DNA from 4 places in the Kitasatospora nipponensis genome. Region 2 is predicted to be linked to each of the others. Evidence: riboswitches for the same ligand, from Rfam matches in the RefSeq annotation. Region 2 holds a riboswitch; each other region holds the start of a gene.
What was found. A riboswitch is a leader RNA that binds a small molecule or an ion and turns the genes downstream of it on or off. The one in region 2 is predicted to bind cobalamin.
Positions count from the first base shown of each region.

Region 1: another riboswitch for cobalamin. It lies ahead of cobN (cobaltochelatase subunit CobN); the one in region 2 lies ahead of ABD323_RS21440 (cobalamin biosynthesis protein).
Region 3: another riboswitch for cobalamin. It lies ahead of ABD323_RS26955 ((2Fe-2S) ferredoxin domain-containing protein); the one in region 2 lies ahead of ABD323_RS21440 (cobalamin biosynthesis protein).
Region 4: another riboswitch for cobalamin. It lies ahead of metE (5-methyltetrahydropteroyltriglutamate--homocysteine S-methyltransferase); the one in region 2 lies ahead of ABD323_RS21440 (cobalamin biosynthesis protein).

Region 1 is NZ_BAAALF010000203.1:6,392-12,022, reverse strand. It holds gene cobN (cobaltochelatase subunit CobN) at 1-2,422, opposite strand, end outside; cobalamin riboswitch at 2,528-2,651, opposite strand; gene ABD323_RS34405 (GNAT family N-acetyltransferase) at 2,918-3,388, opposite strand; gene ABD323_RS34400 (hypothetical protein) at 3,387-3,722, shown strand; gene ABD323_RS34395 (Crp/Fnr family transcriptional regulator) at 3,841-4,599, shown strand; gene ABD323_RS34390 (hypothetical protein) at 4,596-5,631, shown strand, end outside.
Region 2 is NZ_BAAALF010000078.1:17,101-22,731, forward strand. It holds gene ABD323_RS21430 (putative cobaltochelatase) at 1-624, opposite strand, end outside; gene ABD323_RS21435 (cobyric acid synthase) at 660-2,186, opposite strand; gene ABD323_RS21440 (cobalamin biosynthesis protein) at 2,183-3,184, opposite strand; cobalamin riboswitch at 3,312-3,448, opposite strand; gene ABD323_RS21445 (RNA-guided endonuclease InsQ/TnpB family protein) at 3,754-4,953, shown strand; gene ABD323_RS21450 (helix-turn-helix domain-containing protein) at 5,160-5,631, shown strand, end outside.
Region 3 is NZ_BAAALF010000119.1:7,616-13,246, forward strand. It holds gene ABD323_RS26930 (ABC transporter substrate-binding protein) at 1-59, shown strand, start outside; gene ABD323_RS26935 (amino acid ABC transporter permease) at 73-1,038, shown strand; gene ABD323_RS26940 (amino acid ABC transporter ATP-binding protein) at 1,035-1,778, shown strand; gene ABD323_RS26945 (N-acetylmuramic acid 6-phosphate etherase) at 1,931-2,860, shown strand; gene ABD323_RS26950 (N-acetylglucosamine kinase) at 2,857-3,897, shown strand; gene ABD323_RS26955 ((2Fe-2S) ferredoxin domain-containing protein) at 3,911-4,345, opposite strand; cobalamin riboswitch at 4,377-4,547, opposite strand; gene ABD323_RS26960 (formylglycine-generating enzyme family protein) at 4,646-5,320, shown strand; gene ABD323_RS26965 (cytochrome P450) at 5,559-5,631, shown strand, end outside.
Region 4 is NZ_BAAALF010000024.1:14,376-20,006, forward strand. It holds gene metE (5-methyltetrahydropteroyltriglutamate--homocysteine S-methyltransferase) at 1-1,913, opposite strand, end outside; cobalamin riboswitch at 2,052-2,274, opposite strand; gene ABD323_RS09895 (type 1 glutamine amidotransferase domain-containing protein) at 2,943-3,641, shown strand; gene ABD323_RS09900 (DeoR/GlpR family DNA-binding transcription regulator) at 3,699-4,457, opposite strand; gene ABD323_RS09905 (extracellular solute-binding protein) at 4,747-5,631, shown strand, end outside.

The DNA.
Region 1 (5,631 bases), on a different contig from region 2:
TCACCAGCCCGCGCAGCGGCGAGCCCGAGGGGCCGGCCGGCACGAAGCCGCCCTTCAGCGCGTGCACCACCGCGTCCAGCTCGTCGGTGGTGGCGGCCAGCCGCGGGACCACCTGGCGGGCCGCGAAGTCCAGCACCTCGGCGACCGCCGGGGCCAGGCCCGCGGCCACCTCCTGGACGGCCTCCGGCGCCCAGTGGGCCGCCTCCATCGCCTCGACCAGGGCGCGGGCGCGCGCCTCGGCGGCGTCGGTGGCGCCCAGCGTCAGCGCCGCCTCGTCCAGCCCGAGCGCCTCGCGCAGCCCCGGCAGCGCCGCGACGCCGCCCCAGATCTGCCGGGCCCGCAGGATCGAGAGCACCAGGTTGACCCGGTCCTCGCCGGCCGGCGCCTGGCCCAGCACGTGCAGGCCGTCGCGGATCTGCGCGTCCTTCACCTCGCAGAGCCAGCCGTCGACGTGCAGCAGGAAGTCGTCGAAGCCGTCGTCCTCGGGCCGCTCCTCCAGCCCGAGGTCGTGGTCCAGGCGGGCGGCCTGGATCAGCGTCCAGATCTGCGCCCGGATCGCGGGCAGCTTGGCCGGGTCCATCGCGGCGATGTTGGAGTGCTCGTCGAGCAGTTGCTCCAGGCGGGCGATGTCGCCGTAGGACTCGGCCCGGGCCATCGGCGGCACCAGGTGGTCGACCAGGGTGGCGTGCGCGCGGCGCTTGGCCTGGGTGCCCTCGCCCGGGTCGTTGACCAGGAAGGGGTAGATCAGCGGCAGGTCGCCGAGCGCCGCGTCCGGGCCGCACTCGGCGGAGAGCGCGGAGGTCTTGCCGGGCAGCCACTCCAGGTTGCCGTGCTTGCCCAGGTGCACCAGCGCGTCGGCGCCGAAGCCGCCGTCGCTCCGGTCGGCCGCGATCCAGCGGTAGGCGGCCAGGTAGTGGTGGCTGGGCGGCAGGTCCGGGTCGTGGTAGATCGCCACCGGGTTGGCGCCGAAGCCGCGCGGGGGCTGCACCAGCACCAGCAGGTTGCCGGCCCGCAGACCCGCGAGCACGATGTCGCCCTCGGGGTTGTGGGTGCGGTCCAGGTAGAGCTCGCCGGGCGCCGGGCCCCAGTGCTCCTCGACCCGGGCCCGCAGGCCGGCCGGCAGGGTGGCGTACCAGCGGCGGTAGTCGGCCGCCGGGATCCGGACCGGGTTGCGGGCCAACTGGTCCTCGGTGAGCCAGTCCTGGTCGTAGCCGCCGGCGTCGATCAGCGCGCGGATCAGCGCGTCGCCCTCGTGCTCGTCCGCGGTCGGCTGCAGGCCGGGCAGCGCGTCCGGGCCCTCCAGCGGGCCGATGTCCCAGCCCTCGGCGGCCAGTCGGCGCAGCAGCCGGGCCGCGCTGGCCGGGGTGTCCAGGCCGACCGCGTTGCCCACCCGGGCGTGCTTGGTCGGGTACGCGGAGAGCACCAGCGCCAGGCGCCGCTCGGCGGCCGGGATGTGCCGCAGCCGGGCGTGCCGCACCGCGATCCCGGCCACCCGGGCCGAGCGCTCGGGGTCGGCCACGTAGACGGTCAGGCCGTCCTCGTCCAGCTCCTTGAAGGAGAACGGGACGGTGATCAGCCGGCCGTCGAACTCCGGCACCGCGACCTGGGTGGCGGTGTCCAGTGGGGAGATCCCGTCGTCGCTGCCCTCCCAGGTCTCCCGCGACCAGGTCAGGCAGAGCGCCTGGAGGATCGGCCGGTCCAGCGCGGCGAGCGCGCCGGCGTCCCAGGCCTCCTCGTCGCCGCCGGCCGAGGCGTCCGCCGGGCGGGTGCCGCCGGCGGCCAGCACGGTCGTCACGATGGCGTCGGCGCGGCCCAGCTCGGCCAGCAGCTCGTCCGGCGCGCCGCGCAGCGAGGAGCAGTAGAACGGCAGCGCCTGCCCGCCGGCGTCCTCGATCGCGGCGCACAGGGTGTCCACGAAGGCGGTGTTCCCGCTCATGTGGTGCGCGCGGTAGTAGAGGACGGCGACCGAGGGGCCCTCGGTGCGGCGGGCGGCGCGCTCCAACGGTCCCCAGTCGGGGGCGGAGGCCGGCGCCGCGAAGCCGTGGCCGGTGAGCAGCACGGTGTCGCTGAGGAAGGAGGCGAGCTCGGCCAGGTTGGCCGCGCCGCCGTGCGCGAGGTAGGCGTGCGCCTCGGCGGCGAGGCCCGCCGGGACGGTGGACAGCTCCATCAGCTGGGCGTCCGGTGCCTGCTCGCCGCTGAGGACGATCACCGGGCGCGGGCCGGCGAGCAGTGCGTCCAGCCCCTCCTGCCAGGCGCGGCGCCCGCCCAGCAGGCGCACCACCACCAGGTCGGTGCCCTCCACCAGCTCGGGCAGCTGCTCGGGCGTCAGGCGGGCCGGGTTGCCCAGGCGGTAGCCGACCGGGCCGGTGGCGGCGCGGGCGGAGAGCAGGTCGGTGTCGGAGGTCGACAGGAGCAGGATCACGCGGCGGCCCTCCCGCGGCGGTCGGCGGTGACGGGCATGACGGTGCGCATACGGCGTGCCTTCCTCGGGGTCCGCGCCCCGTGGGGGAACCCCGGCCGAAGGCTGGGGGGAGGGTCGAGGACGGCAGGAGTTCCTGGCTCCCACGGCGACTGAACCGTGGTCACAGTGGCGGGACCGCACCGGCTTCGCACCGGTTTCCTCCCCTGACGCCGTCTCTGGCGTGGACAGGCCGACCGGCCCGTCCGGCGCCATCCTAACGGGCGGCCGCCGCGGGCCGACCGGGGGCGAGCGGGTCCCGCGGTGGCGGGCCCGCCGGCCGGCGATACGGCGGCGATACGGGGGTGGGCCACGATGGCCGCGACGGGTGCTTGGGCCGGTACTGACACGGGGGTCCGGCCCACGCCCCGCGCTCCACGTCGCCCGCCCCTGTGCCCCCACGACAGAGGCGCGCGACGGGGTGCGGACGCCGGGGCCGCCGCCGCCCGCGCTGCCGCACTACGGCAGGTCCAGCTCGCCGACCACCTGGTCGCCGCTGAGCTCCCCGGTGGGACGGAACCCCAGACCCAGGTAGAAGCCCTGCGGACCGTGCTCGCCGAGCCCCCAGGTGGTGGTCACCCGCGTCCCGCCGCGCCGGCGGACCTCCTCGGCCACCGCCCGCACCGCGAACCGCCCGTACCCGCGGCCCTGTTCCCCGGCGGCGATGTTCAGCCGCCAGAGGCCGTCGCGGGGCCGGTCCCGCGGGTCGGCGGGGTCGAAGCGCACGCCGAAGAAGGCCATCAGGAAGCCGACCACCCGCTCGCCGTCCACGATCAGCCGTGGCCAGGCGATCTCCTGGTGCACGTAGGCCTCGGCCAGCGACTGGGCGACCGGGGAGGCGAACTCCCGCTGCTCGGGGCGGACCTCCAGGGCGCAGGCGGCCAGCACGTTGTCCGGGGTGATCTTCTCCAGGCGGAGCGGGGACGTCATGCGAACCACCCTAACCAGCCTGGCCAGGGGATTGTCGACAGTGTCTGCGGAGCGGTGGCGGACACGGTCGGCGCTGAACGTCGGTTCGACCCTGGGGATCGCGGTGGCCGCCGGCCCGACGCAGCTGTGGGCGGCCGTGCCGGGCACCGGAGGGGCGCTGCTGGTGCCGGCCGCCGTCGCCGCCCTCGGGGTGCTGCCCGCCGCGTTGCTGCCCGCGGTGCGGGCGCTGCGGCGGGCGGAGGGTGCGAGCGGTTCACTCGAAGCGGGTGGCCGCGCACCGGGGCGAGGCCCTCGGACACCGCCAAGTCCGCTGGAGGAGTGCACCGTTCACTGATACCGGACACTCGGCAGAAGCATCGGCGCGGTCCCCTGCGCAACCCGTTCCGCTGCGCTATGTTCCGCGTGTATGCCCGTCCGTGGGGGCGGGTTGCCGACCGTTGGGGGCACGGCGCATGACGACGGCGCGGACACTGCTCGAAGCGAACGGGGAGGGGCCGGCCCGACTGCCGGCTCCCGTTCCCGCACACGGACCGCTCGCCGAACTCCCGGCGCCCGCCCGGGAGAAGCTCGGCCGGCTCGGCACCCGGCGGGTCTACTCGCCCGGAGAGGCGTTGATGATCGAGGGGGACCGGGACGACCGGGTCGCCCTGCTGCTGACCGGCTGCGTCAAGGTGGTGGGCAGCACCGAGGACGGCGGCGAGGCCCTGCTCGCGGTCCGGGTCCCCGGTGAACTCCTGGGCGAGCTCGCGGTGCTGGACGGCGGGCCGCGCTCGGCGACGGTGCTCGCGGTGCGCACCAGCACCACCCGGGAGATCGGCGGGACGGCCTTCCGGGCCTTCCTCGCCGAGTACCCCGAGGCCGCGGCGGCCGTCCAGCGTTCGGTCAGCCACAAGCTCCGCTCGGCCACCCGGCACCGGGTGGACGCCGGTTGCGGCACCGTGCTGGTGCGGCTCGCCCGCACCCTGCACACCCTGATCTGCTCCTACGGCCGTCCCACCGCCGACGGCCTGCGGATCGACGTCCCGCTCAGCCACGCGGACCTGGCCGCGCTCGCCGGGCTCTCGCAGGCCAGCGTCGAGCGCTCGCTGCGGACCCTGCGCTCGCAGGGGGCGATCCGCACCCGCTACCGCGAACTGGTGGTCAGCGACGAGCACGTGCTCTGCCGGGCCGCCGGGCTCTCCGCACGCACCGGCCGGGAGGCGGTGAGATGACCACCGGTCAGGAACCACGGCTGCGCCGGCTCTGCCTGGTGGTCGACATCGAGGCGTACGGCGGCCGCCCGTACTCCGTCCAACAGCGGGTCCAGGCCAAGCTCGACCGCGCGCTGGACCACGCGTGCGAGCGGGCCGGGATACGCCGTCCGCAGTGCGAGCAACAGGACCGGGGGGACGGGCAGTTGCTCCTGCTGCCGCCCGGTGCGGACGAGGCCAGGGTGCTGCCCGGCCTGGTGCTGGGCCTGCGGGACGCCCTGCACACGATGAACCGCAGCCCCGGCACAGACGGCCGGATCCGGATCCGCGCCGCGCTGGCCCAGGGAGCGGTGCAGCGGGCGCCGCTGGGCTACGTGGCGTGGTCGGTCGAACTCGCCTCCCGGCTGCTGGACTGCGCGGAGATCCGTGCCGCGCTCGCCGCGGCCGCTGCCAGTGACATGGCCCTGGTGGTCGCCGCCGACCTGTACGCGGACGCCTTCGCCACCGGCGCCGGCGGCCTGCCCGGGACCGCGTTCACCCAGGTCACCGTCTCCATCCCGGCCAAGCGCTTCGAGGCGGTGGCCTGGGTGGGCACCGCCGGGCGCGGGACGCTGGACGCCCTGCCGCCGGCCGCCGCCAGCGCGGCGCAGCGCCGCCGCAGCGCCCGCGCGGTGCTGACGGAGGTACTCGGCACCATCGGCGCGGGCCTGTGCCTGATCGCCCCGGGCGGCGGCGGAGGCGACGCGGGCGACGGCACGGAGGACGGCGCCGACGGCACGGGAGCGGGCGGGGGAGCGGGGGAGGGCGCGGGCGGCGCGACGCGGGCGTTGGAGGGGTGGGCATCGGGGCACCTGTTCGGCCCGCCCGCCCCGCACCACGACGTTCCGCACCACGACGTCCACCACCACGTCGCCCCGCACCACGACGTCCCACAGCCCGGTGTGCCGCACCACGAGGCTCAGCACCGGGACGCCCACCACGACGTCCACCACCACGGCGATGACGGGACGCAGCACGTCGCCTGGCACGCCGACGGCATGACGCCGGACGGCG
Region 2 (5,631 bases):
GTAGCCGAGCCGGCGGCGCACCACCTCGGCGCGCTCGGCCGGCTCGCGGGTCGCCGCGATCTCCACGGTCAGCCCGAACCGGTCGAGCAGCTGCGGGCGCAGCTCGCCCTCCTCCGGGTTCATCGTGCCGACCAGCAGGAAACGGGCCGCGTGCCGCACCGAGACGCCCTCGCGCTCCACGTAGGAGCGGCCCATCGCGGCGGCGTCCAGCAGCAGGTCCACCACGTGGTCCTGCAGCAGGTTCACCTCGTCGATGTAGAGCACCCCGCGGTGCGCCTGGGCCAGCAGCCCCGGCTCGTAGGCCTTGACGCCCTCGGCCAGCGCCCGCTCCAGGTCCAGCGAGCCGACGATCCGGTCCTCGGTGACGCCCACCGGCAGCTCGACCAGCCGCGCGGCCCGGTCGCCGGCGGGCTCGGCGGTATGCGGGCCGTCCGGGCACTGCGGGTCGGGCCCGGCGGGGTCGCAGGCGAAGCGGCAGTCGCGCAGCACCGCGATGGAGGGCAGCAGCCCGGCCAGCGCGCGCACCATGGTCGACTTGGCGGTGCCCTTCTCACCGCGCACCAGCACGCCGCCCACCGCCGGCGAGACGGCGTTGAGCAGCAGCCCCAGCCGCAGGTCGGCCATCCCCACGATGGCGGTGAAGGGGTAGCGGTCGTCACTCACAGACGGTCACCTTCCATTGCGCGCGCAGCCGGCGCTCCCGGCGGCACGAACGGCAGGTCGCCGCTCGCCCCGCCCTCGATCAACCGCCACAGGGCGGCGGTGTCGGCGTGTTCCTCGATCAGGTCGCCCAGCCGGTCCAGCCGGGCCTCGCGGGCCGCCGCGAACGAGGTGTCGGGCGCCGGCACGAAGGCGCGGCCCGCCACCGCCGCGACCTCGCGCAGGAAGGCCCGCCGGAAGCCGTCGTTCTCCAGTGCCCCGTGCCAGGTGGTGCCCCAGACGGCGTCCACGCGGCAGCCGTCCAGGAACGGCTCGCCGCCCTCGACGGTCACCACGCCGTGGTGGATCTCGTAGCCCTCGACCCGTTCGCCGTAGGCGGCGCCGACCGGGCGGCCGAGCACCTTCTCGCGCCCGAACTCCACCGAGACCGGCAGCAGGTCCAGGCCCGCCACCACACCGGCGCCGGACTCCACCTCGTCGGCGATCCGCCGGCCCAGCATCTGGTAGCCGCCGCAGACGCCGAGCACCGGCCGCCCGGCGTGGGCCCGCTCGCGCAGCGCCTTCTCCAGGCCGCGCTCGCGCAGCCAGGCCAGGTCGGCGACGGTGGCCCGGGTGCCGGGCAGCACCACCAGGTCGGCGTCGGCCAGCTCCTCGGGCCGGGTCGCCCAGCGCACCAGCACCCCGGGCTCCTGGGCGAGGGCGTCCAGGTCGGTGAAGTTGGACAGCCGCGGGAAGCGCAGCACGGCCACCCGCAGCACGTCGGCGCCGTAGGGGCCCACCACGTCCTCGCGCTCCACCACGGTGGACAGGTCCAGCGAGTCCTCGGCGTCCAGCCACAGGCCCCGCAGCATCGGCAGGGTGCCGAGCACCGGACGGCCGGTCAGCTCCTCCAGCATGTCCAGGCCCGGCTTGAGCAGCCGCGCGTCGCCGCGGAACTTGTTGACCAGCCAGCCCGAGACCAGCCGCTGGTCCTCGGCGCTCAGCAGCGCCAGCGTGCCGTACATCGCGGCGAAGACCCCGCCGCGGTCGATGTCGCCGACCACCACCACCGGCAGGTCGGCGGCCCGCGCCAGGCCCATGTTGGCGATGTCGCGGTCGCGCAGGTTGATCTCGGCGGGGGAGCCGGCGCCCTCGCAGACGACCACGTCGAAGCGCCGGCGCAGGTCGGCCAGGCACTCCAGCGACCGCGCCAGCAGGACGGGCTTGCGCTCGCGGTAGTCCAGCGCGCCGACCTCGGCGACCGGGCGGCCCAGCAGCACCACCTGGCTGCGCCCGTCCGCGCCGGGCTTGAGCAGCACCGGGTTCATCGCGGCCTCGGGCTCCACCCGGGCGGCCTGGGCCTGCATCGCCTGGGCCCGGCCGATCTCCGCGCCGTCGGCGGTGACCATCGAGTTGAGCGACATGTTCTGGGCCTTGAACGGTGCGACCCGCACGCCCTGGCGGGCCAGCCAGCGGCAGATGCCGGCGGTCACCACGCTCTTGCCCGCGTCCGAGGTGGTCCCGGCGACCAGCAGTGCGTTGTTCATATCGTCCCCCTCCGGGACCGTGCGGCGGCCAGCGCGAACCGTGCCGCGACCGTGGTACCCAGGGCCAGCAGTCCGACGCGTCGCGAGAGCCGGCAGGCCACCTCGATGTCACCGGCCCCGACCGGACGCAACTCGGCGCCCAGCACCGGGCGTTGCTCCACCCGGACGCCGTAGCGCAGCGGACCGCCCAGCCGCACGCCCAGCGCGCCGGCGAAGGCCGACTCGGCCTGCCCGGCGTTCGGGCTCGGGTGCGCGGAGCCGTCGCGGCGCCAGACGCGCCAGGCGGTGCGCCGCCCGGCGGGCGGCGCGGCCGCCACGGTGAGCAGCGCGGTCAGCCGGGCACCGGGCCAGCCGGCCAGGTCGTCCAGCCGGGCCGCCGCCCAGCCGAACCGGCGGTACTTCGCGGACTTGTGACCCACCATCGCGTCCAGCGTGTTGACGGCCCGGAAGGCGAGCAGGCCGGGCGGGCCCGCCAGCGCGCCCCAGACCAGGGCGTTGACGACGGCGTCGGCGGTGTTCTCGGCCACCGACTCGACCACCGCGCGGGCGATCTGCGCTCCGTCCAGCGCGCTCGGGTCGCGCCCGCACAGGTGCGGCAGCCGCTCGCGGGCCGCGTCCAGGTCGTCCGCGGCGAGCGCGGCGCCGATGGTGCGCGCCTCGCGGGTGAGCGAGGTGCCGCCGAGCACCGTCCAGGTGGCGAGCGCGGCCGTGGCCACGGGGGCCGCGGTGGCGACAGGGGCCGCGCCACGGGTGCGCGCGAGCGCCAGCCGCTCGACGCCCACCGCACCGGCCGCCACCGCGCCCACGCAGAGCGCGGTGTGCAGCGCCCCGGCGCCCCGGTGGTCGCGCCACAGCGCGCGCTCCAGGCGCCCGGCCGCCCGGCCGAAGACGGCCACCGGGTGCCCGCGCCCGGGGTCGCCGAAGCGGGCGTCGGCCGCGTATCCGGCCAGCGCGCCCACCGCGTAGGGAAGGGTTGCCCGCACCGCACCCACCGGCATCAGCCGGCCGGCGGGACGGCGGGCGGGAGGGTGGGTGGAGCGGCCGGGCCGGGCCGTGGCGGGGCGGGCAGCATCAGGATGTGTCCTCACTCAGGGTCCGCGCCCTGGATCGACGAACCGGGGGCGAGAGTCTCCTGGCTCCCCGGGTAGCTGACACACCCTCGGGCCTTCCAACGATCCTGTGGCGGACCGCCGTGACCATGACGTCGAGCGTGCTCCCCGGTGACAGTGGCGGGACCGCGCCGGATTCGCACCGGCTTCCTCTCTGTGCCTCCGTATGGCCCGTGGATCCCATCACGGCCCGGAACCGGGAGTCAACCGCGCCCCCGGAGTGGTGGATCACACCGGCGGCCCGGTGGCGAACCGTCACCAGGTGATGCCCAGGCCTTCAGGCCGGGGAGGAATCCGATGTCCCACGTGGCGGGTCAGGTGCAGCCGATTCGCCGCCGGGCGGATCGGCGTCCACCATCCGTGACCCCCCGGGGCCCAGATCACCGTGTCCGCTGTCAGTGGTGCGTGGCATGGTGATCGTCAGTCGGATTGGTGTGTGGGTTGCGCCGGGGGTGTCAATGGAGAGCGGGGATGCCGGATTCGCCCGGTACACCTATCGGCTTCGTGTGTCGTCCACCGCCTTGTCCGGCCTCGAAGCCGAATGGGCCCGCTGTCGGTGGGTGTGGAACGAGTGTGTGGCGAAGTCCCGTCAGCGTTCCGTCGCCAACCGCACCCGCCCCGAGGGCGGCGAGAAGGTGACGTGCGGTCCGGCCGAACTGGACCGGATGCTGACCGAGGCCCGTGCCGCCATGCCGTGGTTGCGCGAGGGCGCGAGCGTTCCGCAGCAGCAGATCGTCCGGGACTTCGCGAAGTCCCGGACGAAGGCGCTCAACGATGTGAAGGACCGCCTGCCGATCAAGCGCCGCGCGGGGATGCCGAAGATCAAGAAGAAGCGCGAGGCGCTCCCGTCGATGAACTACACCCGGCGCGGCTTCCGTATCAAGGACGGCCGCTTACACCTGGCGGGCGGAATCGTCCTGATGGTGGTGTGGTCCCGCGACCTGCCCGCCGACGCGAGCAGCGTGCGCGTGTACCGCGACAGCGTCGGCCACTGGTACGCCTCGCTCGTCGTCCCTGTCGAAGCGCAGCCGCTCCCCGCCGTCGGTCGCTGCATAGGCATCGACTGGGGAGTGACGGAGACCGCGACCACCACCAGTGACACCCATGATCTTCCCCACCCGGAGCACGGACGCGACGCGCGGGTGAAGCTGACCCGGTATCAGCGGCAGATGGCTCGCAGGAAGCCGGGACGCGGTCAGGGTGCGTCGAAGGGCTACCTTCGCGCGCAACGGAGCACGGCGAAGGCTCACAAGAAGATCGCCCGGCAGCGTCAGGACACCGGCCGCAAGTGGGCCAAGGCCGTCGTGCGAGATCATGACCTGATCGCGGTTGAGGACTTCCGTCCGAAGTTCCTCGCCAAGACGACCATGGCGCGCAAGGCCGCCGACGCGGCGATCGGCGCGACGAAGAGCGCCTTGATCGAGATGGGACGTAAGCACGGCCGGACGGTGCACCTGGTGCACCCCGCGCACACGACCATGGACTGTGCCAACTGCGGAGCGAGAGCCAAGCACGCGTTGCCACTGTCGGAACGGATCTACACGTGCACCTCGTGCGGAGTCTCCACACCCAGGGACAAGAACTCCGCCCGCGTGATGCGCGTCAGGGCTGGTCTGTGCCCTGCTGACGTTGAATGCGTAGGACACGGTCGCCCGTAGGGCGTCCGTGCAGCAGGAGTCAGAAATCCCCCTCCTGAAGGCGGACCCCCGCCTTCAGGAGGGGGAGCAGTCAATACCTCCGAGTAGCCGCCCTGCTCACGGGCCGCGGGCTGGTGAATCGTCCAAGGGTGACTCGGGCGCTGTTGTCCCGGTTCGTGCGTTCGGCGGCTGGGGCGCGATCCGGCGGGCCCCTAGCGTCGGGTGCCATGCGAAGAAGCAGGCCACCGGCCGCCGTCCCGGTCCCGTTCTCCCCGAGCGCCGCCCGCGCGCACCGCGCCGGACTGGGCCTGACCCCGGAGCAGGTGGCCCAGGGCATGGCCGCGCACGGGGTACGGCTGCTGCCGACCCACGTGCTGGGCTGGGAGAGCGGCGAGCTGCGCCCCGGCGAGGAGGAGTTCATCGCGCTGGCCCGCGCGCTCTGGTGCCCCGCCGCGCAGCTGATGGGCGCGCCGCCGGCCAGCCTGCGCGACTACCGCCTGGCCCGCGAGCTGAGCCGGCAGCAGGCCGCCGAGCGGCTGGGGCTGAGCCCGCGGGCGTACGCGGCCGTGGAGCTGAGCGGCCGGTGGAGCGGCGACGAGGCGCAGAGCGCGGCGCTGGCCGAGCTGCTCGGCATGACGCTGCGTGAGCTGGTGCGGGTGACGGGGGTGGCCGACGAGCTGGAGCGGCGGCTGCGCCAGT
Region 3 (5,631 bases), on a different contig from region 2:
ACCGGATCACCTCGCAGTGGCTGTCGGCCTCGGCCAACGCCCCCGAGCTCAAGCCGTAACGGAGGCCGCGCCATGGAGAACGAGACGAAGGCCGGCCCGCCCGCCGGCCCGCACGCAGCCTCGCCCGCCGGCCCGCACGCGGCCTCGCCCGCCGGCCCGCAGGCGGCCCCGCCCGCCGATCCGCGCGAGGAGGAGTACCGGCCCAGCGAGCGGCAGCGGGAACGCGAGCGCTTCCGCCGCGCCCGCAAGCGGCGCAACGGCTGGATCGCCACCCTGTGCACGCTGGCCTTCCTGCTGGCGGTGGGGGCGGCCGTGGTCGCCTCGCCGGGCTGGGAGCGGCTGCACAGCCGGTTCCTGGACGGTGCGGAGTTCCGCCGCACGCTGCCCGCGATCCTCCAGGGCTTCTGGCTCAACGTCCAGATGTTCCTGATCGCCGAGGTGCTGATCCTGGCCCTGGGACTGCTGATCGCGCTGGTGCGGGTGACCCGGGCACCGGGCCTGCAACCGCTGCGGCTGGCGGCGACGCTCTACGTGGACGTGTTCCGCGGGGTGCCGACCCTGCTGCTGGTCTTCGTGGTCGGCTTCGGACTGCCGGCGTTGCAACTTCAGGGCACGCCCTCCGAGCCCTGGGTGCTGGGGGTCATCGCGCTGGTGCTCTCGTACGCCGCCTACGTCGGCGAGGTACTGCGGGCCGGGTTGAACTCGGTGCACCCGGCGCAGCGCAACGCCGCCCGGGCGCTGGGGCTCAGCGAGTCGCAGACCCTGCGGCGGGTGATCCTCCCGCAGGCGGTGCGCAACGTGCTGCCGCCGCTGCTCAACGACTTCATCGCGCTGCAGAAGGACACCGCGCTGGTCGCCGTCCTCGGACCGCTGGAGGCGCTGCGGGTCGCGCAGATCAAGGCGGACTACGACTTCAACTACACCCCCTACCTCGGCGCGGCCGCCCTGTTCGTGGCGGTGACCATCCCGCTGACCAGGTACGCGGACCGGTTGCAACGCCGCGCGGCGCAGCGGACCTGGGCGGAGGCGGCGGCATGACCGAGCCACTGCTGCGGATCCGCGGCCTGCGCAAGCGGTACGGGGCGCGCCTGGTGCTGCGCTCGATCGACCTGGACGTCGCCGAGCACCAGGTGGTCTGCCTGATCGGCGGTTCGGGCTCCGGCAAGTCGACCCTGCTGCGCTGCGTGGACCTGCTGGACGTGGTCGACGACGGCACCGTCCACCTGGGGGAGACCGAGCTGACCGATCCCCGACTGGATCCGAACCTCGCCCGCCGGCGGATCGGCATCGTCTTCCAGGCCTACAACCTCTTCCCGCACCTGAGCGTGCTGGACAACATCACGCTCGCCCCGCGCCAGGTGCACCGGGTGCCCCGCCGGGCGGCCGAGGAGGCGGCCCGGGACCTGCTGGAGCGGCTGGGGCTCGCCGACAAGGCGCACGACTACCCCGACCGGCTCTCCGGCGGCCAGCAGCAGCGGGCCGCGATCGCCCGCGCCCTGGCCACCGAACCGCAGGTGCTGCTCTTCGACGAGATCACCTCCGCGCTCGACCCCGAACTGGTGGGCGAGGTGCTGGACGTGGTCACGGACCTGAAGCAGCGCGGCCTGACCATCCTGATGGCCACCCACGAGATGGGCTTCGCCCGGCAGGCCGCCGACCAGGTCTGCTTCCTGGAGGACGGCGTGATCCGCGAGCAGGGCAGCGCGGAGCAGGTGCTCACCGACCCGCGCCACGAGTCGACCCGGCGCTTCCTCTCCCGGGTGCTCGACCGCCGGTGACCCCGGGTCGGGCACGCCCTGCGGCGCGGCGGCGGGTGACGCGGCTATCTTCACAGCTGTGCACCCGCCGGGCACCCGCCCGGCCCGACCACTCGCCCACGCCCGCCCACGCCACCCACCCACCCTCGCCCGCCCACGCACTGGGAGCAGCCATGTCGACGGAGCCCGAGACCCTGCGCGCGGACGGGCTGCCGCCCACCGAGCGCCGCAATCCGGCCAGCACCCGGCTGGACGAGCTGACCACCACCGAGCTGCTCGAACTGATCAACGATCAGGACGCCACGGTGCCGGGCGCGGTGCGCGCCGTGCTGCCGCGGCTGGCCGAGCTGGTCGACACCGCGCTCGGCGTGCTGCGGGCCGGCGGCCGGGTGCACTACTACGGCGCCGGCACCAGCGGGCGGATCGCGCTGGGCGACGCCGTCGAGCTGGGGCCGACCTACGGGGTCGGGCCCGATCGCGTGCTGGCCCACCTGGCGGGCGGCCCCGGCGCCCGCGGGAGGGCCAGGGAGGACGCCGAGGACCACGCGCCGGACGAGGACGCGGCCGACACGCCCGGCACCGGGGACCTGGTGATCGGGGTCACCGCGAGCGGACGCACCCCGTACGTGGCGAGCGCGCTGCGCGCCGCCCGTGCGGTCGGCGCGCACACCGCGCTGCTCTCCGGCGACCCGGCCGCGCCGCTCGCGCCGCTGGCCGACCTGCACCTGGCGCTCGACACCGGCCCCGAGGTGGTGACCGGCTCGACCCGGATGAAGGCCGGCACCGCCCAGAAGCTGGCGCTCAACGCCTTCTCGACCGCGCTGATGGTCCGCAGCGGCCGCACCTGGTCGAACCTGATGATCGCCGCCTCGGCGAACAACGCCAAGCTGCGCGAGCGGGCCGTGCGCACCCTGGTGACCGCCTGCCAGGTCCCCGAGGAGACCGCCGCCCGTGCGCTGGCGCAGTGCGCCGGCGAGATCCCCACGGCCCTGGTCTGCCTGGTCGCCGGCGCGAGCCCCCTCGCCGCCCGCGAGGCGCTGGCCGCCCACCACGGCCACGCCTGGGCCGCGGTGCGCGCGCTGCGCGAGGAGACCGGCCGGTGACCGGCGACGGTCCGCTCTACCTCGGCCTCGACGTGGGAGGCACCCGGACCCGCGCGGTGCTGCACGACCGGCACGGCCGTGAGCTCGCCCGGGCGGCCGCCCCCGGCGGCAACCCCGCCGCCCGCGGCGCCGGCGCGGCGCTGGAGGTGCTCGGCGGCGCGGTGGCCGAGGTGCTGCGCGGGCGGGATCCGCAGCAGGTCGGCGGCTGCGTGCTCGGCCTGTCCGGACTGCGGGCGCTGCCCGACCGCGACGTCTTCGCGGCCGCCTGCCGGACGGCCTTCGGCCTGCCGGGGCCGGTGCGGCTGGTCTCCGACGCCGTGGTGGCGTTCGTGGCGGGCAGCGGCGCGGCGGCCGGGACGGTGCTGATCGCGGGCACCGGCACCATCTGCTGCCGGATCTCCCACCCCGGCGCCGACGGTGACGCCGCCACCCTCGACCCCGGCTCCGCTCCCGGGGCGGCCGACCCGGTGGTGACCGCGACCGCCGGCGGACTCGGGCGGGCGCTTGGCGGCGGGGGGGGCGGGGTCGGCGGGGTCGGTGGAGGGGGTGGCCAGGCGCACGCGCGGCCCACCGACCCGCTGGGCCGTGCGGTGCTGGCCGCGTGCGGCGTCACCGATCCCACCGCCCTGGTGCGCTGGGCCTACGACGGTCCGCCGCACCGGCTCGCCACCCTCGCCCCGCTGGTCAGCGAGCTGGCCCTGGCCGGCGACCCGGCCGCCGAGGGGTTGGCCGACGCCGCCTCGGCCCGACTGGTCGAGCTGATCCGCGCCATCCACCACCCCTGCGAGCCCATCGTGCTGGCCGGCAGCGTCGCCACCACGCCCGGCCCGATCCGCGACCGGCTGCTCGCCCGGCTGCGCGCCGACGGGCCCCCCGGGCCGGTCGGGTCCGCCCGCGACCCCGTGGCCGCCGCCCCCCCCCCCCCGATCCGCGCCCGGCTGCCCGCCCGCCTGCGCGCCGCCGCCCCGCCCGGGCCGGTCGGTTCGCCCGACGACCCGGTGGCCGCCGCCGCCCGACTCGCGGCCCGCCCGGGCTGACCGGAGGTGGCGCTCACTGCGCCGGAGCCGCGCGCGTGCGCCTGCCGGGCCCGTGCGCGGGGATCCGCAGCGACTCCAGCGCCGCCGGCAGCGCCGCCCCCGCCGCCGCCCCCGCCCCCGACGGCCGTCGGCCGAGCCGGCGGACCCAGTCGCAGAGCTCGGCGGTGTCGGCCGGGTCGGTCAGGTTCCCGAACCAGAGCGGCCCGGTCCGCGGTTCGCCCGGGAGCCGCCCGCGGGAGCGCACGACGACGACGTTGGCGACCTCGCACGGCCCCAGGCACTCGGTGACCAGCAGCTTCGCGTCCGGCAGGGACTCGACGGCCGCACCCAGGGCGGCCAACTGGCCCGCGTGATCGGTGCCGGGGCGCTTGGTGGCGCTGCCGCAGCAGCAGCCACGGCAGACGATGACGTCCACACCCGGCGGGCGGGCAGGGTCGACCGGTGGCATCGCAGAACTCCCTCGTGGGGTCCGCGCCCCAACCGTCGGAGAAACCACGGGTCAGTGTTCTGACTCCCGGCGCCGTACCCCGGACCTCCGAACCGCCCGTCCGCCGGGCGGAGTTCGCCGGAAGGGGCGGACACCGGTCACAGTGGCGGGACCGCCCCGGACTCGCACCGGGTTCCTGCACACCGTGGTCTCGGATGCTCGTGCATCTCGTGCGCGACCCTGCCGCACCCGGCGACGGCCCGTCAACCCACAGTGACGCAGCCCACGTCGACGCGAATGTCTCGCTAGGATCCCCGGATCATGGACCTGATGACGGGGAACGAGCTGGTCGCCATCCCGCCGGGGCGGGTGACGTTGTCGGACCGGCGGACCCGGCGCAGTTGGTCGGTCGACCTGGCGCCCTACCAGCTCGCGGCATCCCCGGTCACCCAGGCGTTGTACGCACGGATCACGGGCCGTCGGCCGAGTGCCACGTCCGGGGACCGGTTGCCCGTCGAGTCCGTCTCCTGGTGGGACGCGACGCGGTTCTGCAACGCCCTGTCCCAGCGGGCCGGCCTCACGCCCGCCTACCACTTCGGTGCCGAGGCCGACGTCATCGAGTGGGACGAGTCCGCCGACGGGTACCGGCTGCCGACCGAAGCCGAGTGGGAGCACGCCTGCCGGGCCGGGACGACCGGGCCGCGCTACGGGGAGCTCGACGAGATCGCCTGGTACCGCGGGAACTCGCACGAGCGCATCCACGAGGTGGGTGGCAGACGGCCCAACGCGTGGGGGCTCCACGACATGCTCGGCAACGTCTGGGACTGGTGCTGGGACGTCTACGACGCCGAGGTCTACGGCGCCTACCGGGTGCTCCGCGGCGGTGGTTGGTTCGATGAGCAGTGGAGTTGCCGGACCTCCGCGCGGCGCCGCAGCCACCCGACGTTCCAGGTCGACGACGTGGGATTCCGCGTCGCGCGTACCGTCCTGCGGTGATCCGCGCCCTGTGCGGCCCGCCCCGCGCGGGGCGGGCCGCACAGGGCAGGTTCAGGTCATCAGACTGACGAATATCCGGATATTCGGTCAACTATGCGCTGGTGCAAGGGCCGTGTGCAACGGGGGTACGCTGATTCCCGATGTGGACGAACTTCCTGTCATCGTCCGAATTCTTCGGCGTGCGCGCTCGCCGGGGAATGTCGGCGTGCCCGGCCGCGGTCGAAGGCGAGCAAGCCCCTTGAACAGCCTGGTGGATGGAGCGGCGCACGGCCTGGCGCAGGCCGAGGCGACCCTGCTGTCGGTATTCGACC
Region 4 (5,631 bases), on a different contig from region 2:
CGGTCGGCGGCGCGCAGCGGCAGGGTTTCGCGCAGGGCGGGTTCGTCGACCTGGATGACGGCGGCGCCGGCCGCTTCCAGGTCCTGGACCTCGTCGCGCAGGGCGAGGGCGACCTGGCGGGCGGTGTCGGCGAGCGGCTGGTCGTCGCGGACGAAGGACCAGGCGAGCATGGTGACCGGGCCGGTGAGCATGCCCTTGACCGGGCGGTCGGTGAGGTCCTGGGCGTAGCGGAACCAGCGGACGGCCATCGGGTGCGGGCGGGAGATGTCGCCGGCGAGGACCGGCGGGCGCACGTAGCGGGTGCCGTAGGACTGCACCCAGCCCTGCTGGGTGGCCAGGTAGCCGGTGAGCTGTTCGGCGAAGTACTGGACCATGTCGTTGCGTTCGGGCTCGCCGTGCACCAGGACGTCGATGCCGGCCTTCTCCTGGTAGGCGATGACCTCGGCGACCTCGGCGCGCATCGTCTCCTGGTAGGTGTCCTCGTCGATCCGGCCGGCGCGCAGGTCGGCGCGGGCGGTGCGCAGGTCGGTGGTCTGCGGGAAGGAGCCGATGGTGGTGGTCGGCAGCAACGGCAGGGCGAGGCGGGCGCGTTGGGCCCGGGCGCGGTCGGGGTAGGGCTGGGCGCGGCGGGCGTCGTCGGCGGTGGTGGCGGCGGTGCGGGCGCGGACGGCGGGGTCGTGGGTCAGGGCGGAGGCGGCGCGGGAGGCCAGGTCGGCGCGGTTGGCGGCGAGTTCGGCGGTGATGGCGTGGGTGCCCTCGCGCAGGCCGCGGGCGAGGGCGGTGATCTCGGTGGTCTTCTGGCGGGCGAAGGCGAGCCAGCGGGCGACCTGCGGGTCGAGGTCGCGCTCGGCGCCGGCGTCGAGCGGGACGTGCAGCAGGGAGCAGGAGGGGGCGACGTCGACGCGGCCGGCCAGGCCCAGCAGGGTGGCCAGGGTGGTGAGGGACTTCTCCAGGTCGTTGATCCAGACGTTGCGGCCCTCGACCACGCCGGCGATCAGCCGCTTGCCGGGCAGGCCGCCGACGGCCGCGAGGTCGAAGAGGTTGGCGGCGCCGGGGCCGGTGAAGTCCAGGCCGACACCGTCGATCGGGGCCTTGGCCAGCACCTTGAGTGCCTCACCGGCCCGGTCGAAGTAGGTGGCGACCAGCAGTTTCGGGCGGTCGGTGAGGGCGCCCAGTTCGCGGTAGAGGCGGGCGGCGGCGTTCAGTTCGGCGGGCGTGCGGTCCTGGACCAGGGCGGGCTCGTCGAGTTGGACCCACTCGGCGCCGGCGGCGCGCAGGTCGGCGAGGAGTTCGGCGTAGACGGGCAGCAGCCGGTCCAGCAGGGTGATCGGCTGGAAGTCGGCGGCGACGTCCGGGGCTGGCTTGGCGAGCAGCAGGTAGGTCAGCGGGCCGACCAGCACCGGACGGGCCCGGTGGCCCAGCGCGAGGGCCTCGCGGAGCTCGCCGACCGCCTTGGCGGAGTTCGCGGCGAAGACCGTCTCGGGTCCCAACTCGGGGACGAGGTAGTGGTAGTTGGTGTCGAACCACTTGGTCATCTCCAGCGGCGCCAGGTCCTGGGTGCCGCGGGCCATCGCGAAGTAGCCGGCCAGCGGGTCGGCCTGGACGGCGGCGCGGTGGCGCGGCGGGATCGCCCCGACGGCGACCGTGGCGTCCAGCATGTGGTCGTAGAGCGAGAAGTCGCCGGTGGGGAGCTCGGTGACACCGGCGTCGGCGAGTTGGCGCCAGGTGGCGCGGCGAAGGCCCTCGGCGGTGGTCCGCAGGTCGGCGGCGCTCACCCTGCCGGCCCAGTAGCCCTCGATCGCCCTCTTCAGTTCACGGTGGGGGCCCTGCCGCGGGTAGCCGTACACGGTCGTCTGCGCGGCGGTGGTCGTCGCGGGGCCGTCGGTCGCACTGGTGGTGGAACTCGTTGACACGGAACTCTCCTTCGCGAGTCGCGTTGCGATCCCGGGAGAGCACGAAGCCGTGAACGTACGACAGCGCGGGCACGGCGCCAGGATGGGCCCGCCCGCTCCGCCGACCCGCCCTCGAGGTCACCGAGATCACCGCGTGCGAGGTGCACGCGGGCAGTGGCAGGTCTTCGGACTCGCGGGCGCGTCCACCTGTGAAGGCGGACCCCTACTGGCCGTCGCTTCCCGGGCCCCTGCTGGGGCCCAGTGCATGTGACGGCGGTCGTTCCCACTCACCGCTGCGGGGCAGTCCCGGATTCCCACCGGGTTCCCTCTTACGACGCACCTGCCTGGCGGACAGGGCGAACCGACTGCGAGTCACAGCCTAGGCCCATCGGGGCCGCGCCGCCGGAAATCGTCCGCATGACGGATGAGAATCGATCAGCATGCGAGCCGCGGTCCACCCGCGACACCGGCCCCCGGGCGCCGGCCGTCCGCACGCGCGCTGCCGCATAGGTGTAGTTGCCGGCCGCCGCGCAGCTGGGGTCCGGGGCGGTACTGGCCCGGGTGCAGACGGCCTGGTCCAGGGCGGCGACCAGGTCGTGACCGCCGAAGGCGTGCGGGTCGTAGCCGGTGATCTCGGCGAGCAGGGCCTCCTTGCCGAGCGAACCGCGCCGTAGACCTCGACGGCGCTCGTGGTGACGCGGCTTCAGCGCAGGTAATCCGACTCGTCCACCTCGCGGTGGACCTACGGTTGCGGGTCAGCGCCGGATTTTAACCGGCTTCCCCTGGCTGCTGAAGGTTTGAAATCGGCTCATCTGACCAGAGTCGGTCGCGAAGCGTCAACGGAGCGGGATACCCGGCCCGCCCGGCGGGATGCCCACGCGGCCCCGCACGATGACATTCCGTCGGCTCCCGGCTTCGCCGGCCGTCGGCGTTTCCCCCGGTGGCCGGAACTTGACCGGGTCTACCGTCGAGGCCATGAGCACGCCGGCGTCCTGGATCCAGGGCGTCGGAGCGTGGAACCAACCACCACCCCCGGAGCGGACCACCACCATGGCCAAGAAGATCCTTTTCGTGATGACCGGCGCCGACCACTGGACGCTGGCCGACGGCACCAAGCACCCGACCGGCTTCTGGGCGGAGGAGGCCCTCGCCCCGTACGAGGCGTTCACGGCGGCGGGCCACCGGATCGTCGTCGCGACTCCCGGCGGCGTGGTCCCCACCGTCGACCGGGCCAGTCTCGCCCCGCAGTTCAACGGCGGGGAGGAGGGCGCCAGGAAGGTCGCGGACGGCCTCGCCTCGATCGCCGAACTCCAGCGGCCCGTCAGGCTGGAGGACGTCGGCCTGGACGACTACGACGCCGTCTTCTACCCCGGCGGCCACGGTCCGATGGAGGACCTGGCCCTCGACGCGAACTCCGGGCGGCTGCTGACCGAGGCGCTTACCTCCGGCCTGCCGCTGGGCGTGGTCTGCCACGGCCCCGCCGCACTGCTGGCCGCCCGCGACGCCGACGGCGGCTCGCCGTTCGCCGGCCGCAGGCTGACCGGCTTCAGCAACACCGAGGAGATCCAGGCGGGCCTGGCCGACAAGGCCCGCTGGCTGCTGCAGGACCGCCTGGTCGAACTCGGCGCCGACTTCCAGGAGGGCGAGCCCTGGGCTCCGCACGTCGTCGTCGACGGCAACCTGGTCACCGGCCAGAACCCCGCCTCCGCCGCCCCGCTCGCGGCCGAGCTGCTGAAGATGCTGGCCTGACGGGTCGCACACTCCCGGCGCGTTCCCGCCGCGTTCCCGGCGCGGTACAGGCGCGGTTCAGGCGCGCAGCACCCGCGGCCCGCGCGCGGTGATGGCGCTCTCCTGCGCCGCGTCGAGGGCGTCGTCGGTGACCAGGTCGTCGACGTCGGCGAGCGGGCAGATCTCGGCAAAGGTCACCCGGCCGATCTTGGTGTTGTCCGCCACGACGACCGAGCGGGCGCTGCTGCGCAGGAAGGCCCGGTCGGTGTGGGCCTCCATCTCGTCGTGGGTGGTGCAGCCCTCGGTGGCGGTCAGGCCGTCCACGCCGATGAAGGCGATGTCCAGGTGGTACTGGGCGAGCATCCGCTCGGCGGCCGGCCCCACCAGTTCGTAGCTGGCCGTGCGGGCGTTGCCGCCGACGACCACCAGACGGATGTCGGGCCGCACGATGAGGTCGGCGGCGATGTTGACCGCGTTGGTGACCACGGTGATGCCGCTGCGTTCGGCCAGGACCCGGGCGATCTCGGTGACGGTGGTGCCTCCCGTCATGCCCACCACCGCGCCGTCCGGGACGAGCCGGGCGGCGGCGAGGGCGATCCGCCGCTTCTCCGCCTGCTGCCGTCCGGCCCGGTGGCGCAGCGGCAGTTCCAGGTTGACGGCGCCGGTCACCGCGCCGCCGCGGGTGCGCTGCAGCAGCCCCTGCTCGTGCAGGGCCTGCAGATCGCGGCGGATCGTCGCCCCTGACACGCCCAGCAGGTCGGCCAGCGCGTGCACATCGGCACTTCCCTCGGTGGCGACGTGGTCAAGAATGCGCACGGTTCGATCAGCTTTGAGCATGGCGGGAGTGTAGCCCCCGCCGCCGCTCGGGGACACACCCACCGACCAGGAAGACCAGGCCGTCGGATCACAACAGTCCAGTAACAGCGTCTGGACCTGGGAGTCCGGCTCGTGAATACTTCGCGGCGCAGCAGCTTTCCTTTCGGAACTGCTCGAAACAGGCCAGGTCTGAGCACTTCCACGCACACGAGCGCCAAGTCGACGCAGAGTGGCGGGGCCGCCGGACCTGAGCATCCCGGAGCGGACCCGGTTCAGGCGCGGGTCCGATGGTGCGAAGGCGGTATCTGCAGTGAACAAGCGTGTGCTCGGCCTTGCGGCGGTCTGTGCGATCGGCACCCTCACCCTGACCGCGTGCGGCAGCGGCGGCGGCAGCTCCAGCGGCTCCGCGAGTGGTCCGGTGACCCTCAAGCTGGTGGCGGCCGACTACGGCGACAAGGCGTCCAACAGCTCCACGGTCTACTGGAACGACGTGGTGAAGGGCTTCGAGGCCGCCAACCCGAAGATCAAGGTCGACGTCCAGGTGATCAACTGGAACGACATCGACAAGCAGGTCAAGACGATGATCCAGAGCGGCAACGTGCCGGACGTCCTGCAGACCGGCGGCTACGCCGACAAGGTCGCCGACAAGCTGCTCTACCCCGCCACCGACGTGCTCTCCCCCAGCACCCAGGCCGGCTTCATCGACACCTTCGCCAAGGCCGGCCAGGTCGGCGGCACCCAGTACGGCATCCCGTTCGTCTCCTCGGCCCGCGCCTTCTTCTACAACAAGGCGATATTCGCCCAGGCCGGCATCGCCGCCCCGCCGCAGACCTGGGACGACGTCAGGGCCGATGCCGCGCTGATCAAGTCCAAGGTCCCCGGCGTCACCCCCTACGCCCTGCCGCTGGGCCCCGAGGAGGCGCAGGGCGAGAGCATGATGTGGGAGCTGGGCAACGGCGGTGGCGTCACCGACACGTCGGGCAAGTACGCGCTCAACAGCCAGGCGAACGTGGACACCTTCTCCTGGCTCAAGAGCAACCTGGTCGACCCGGGCCTGACCTACGCCAACCCCGCCACCACCGACCGCAAGACCGCCTTCGCGGACTTCGCCGCCGGCAAGGCCGCCATGCTCAACGGCCACCCCTCGCTGATCCAGATGTCGACGGACGGCAAGGTCGACTACGGCGTGGCTCCG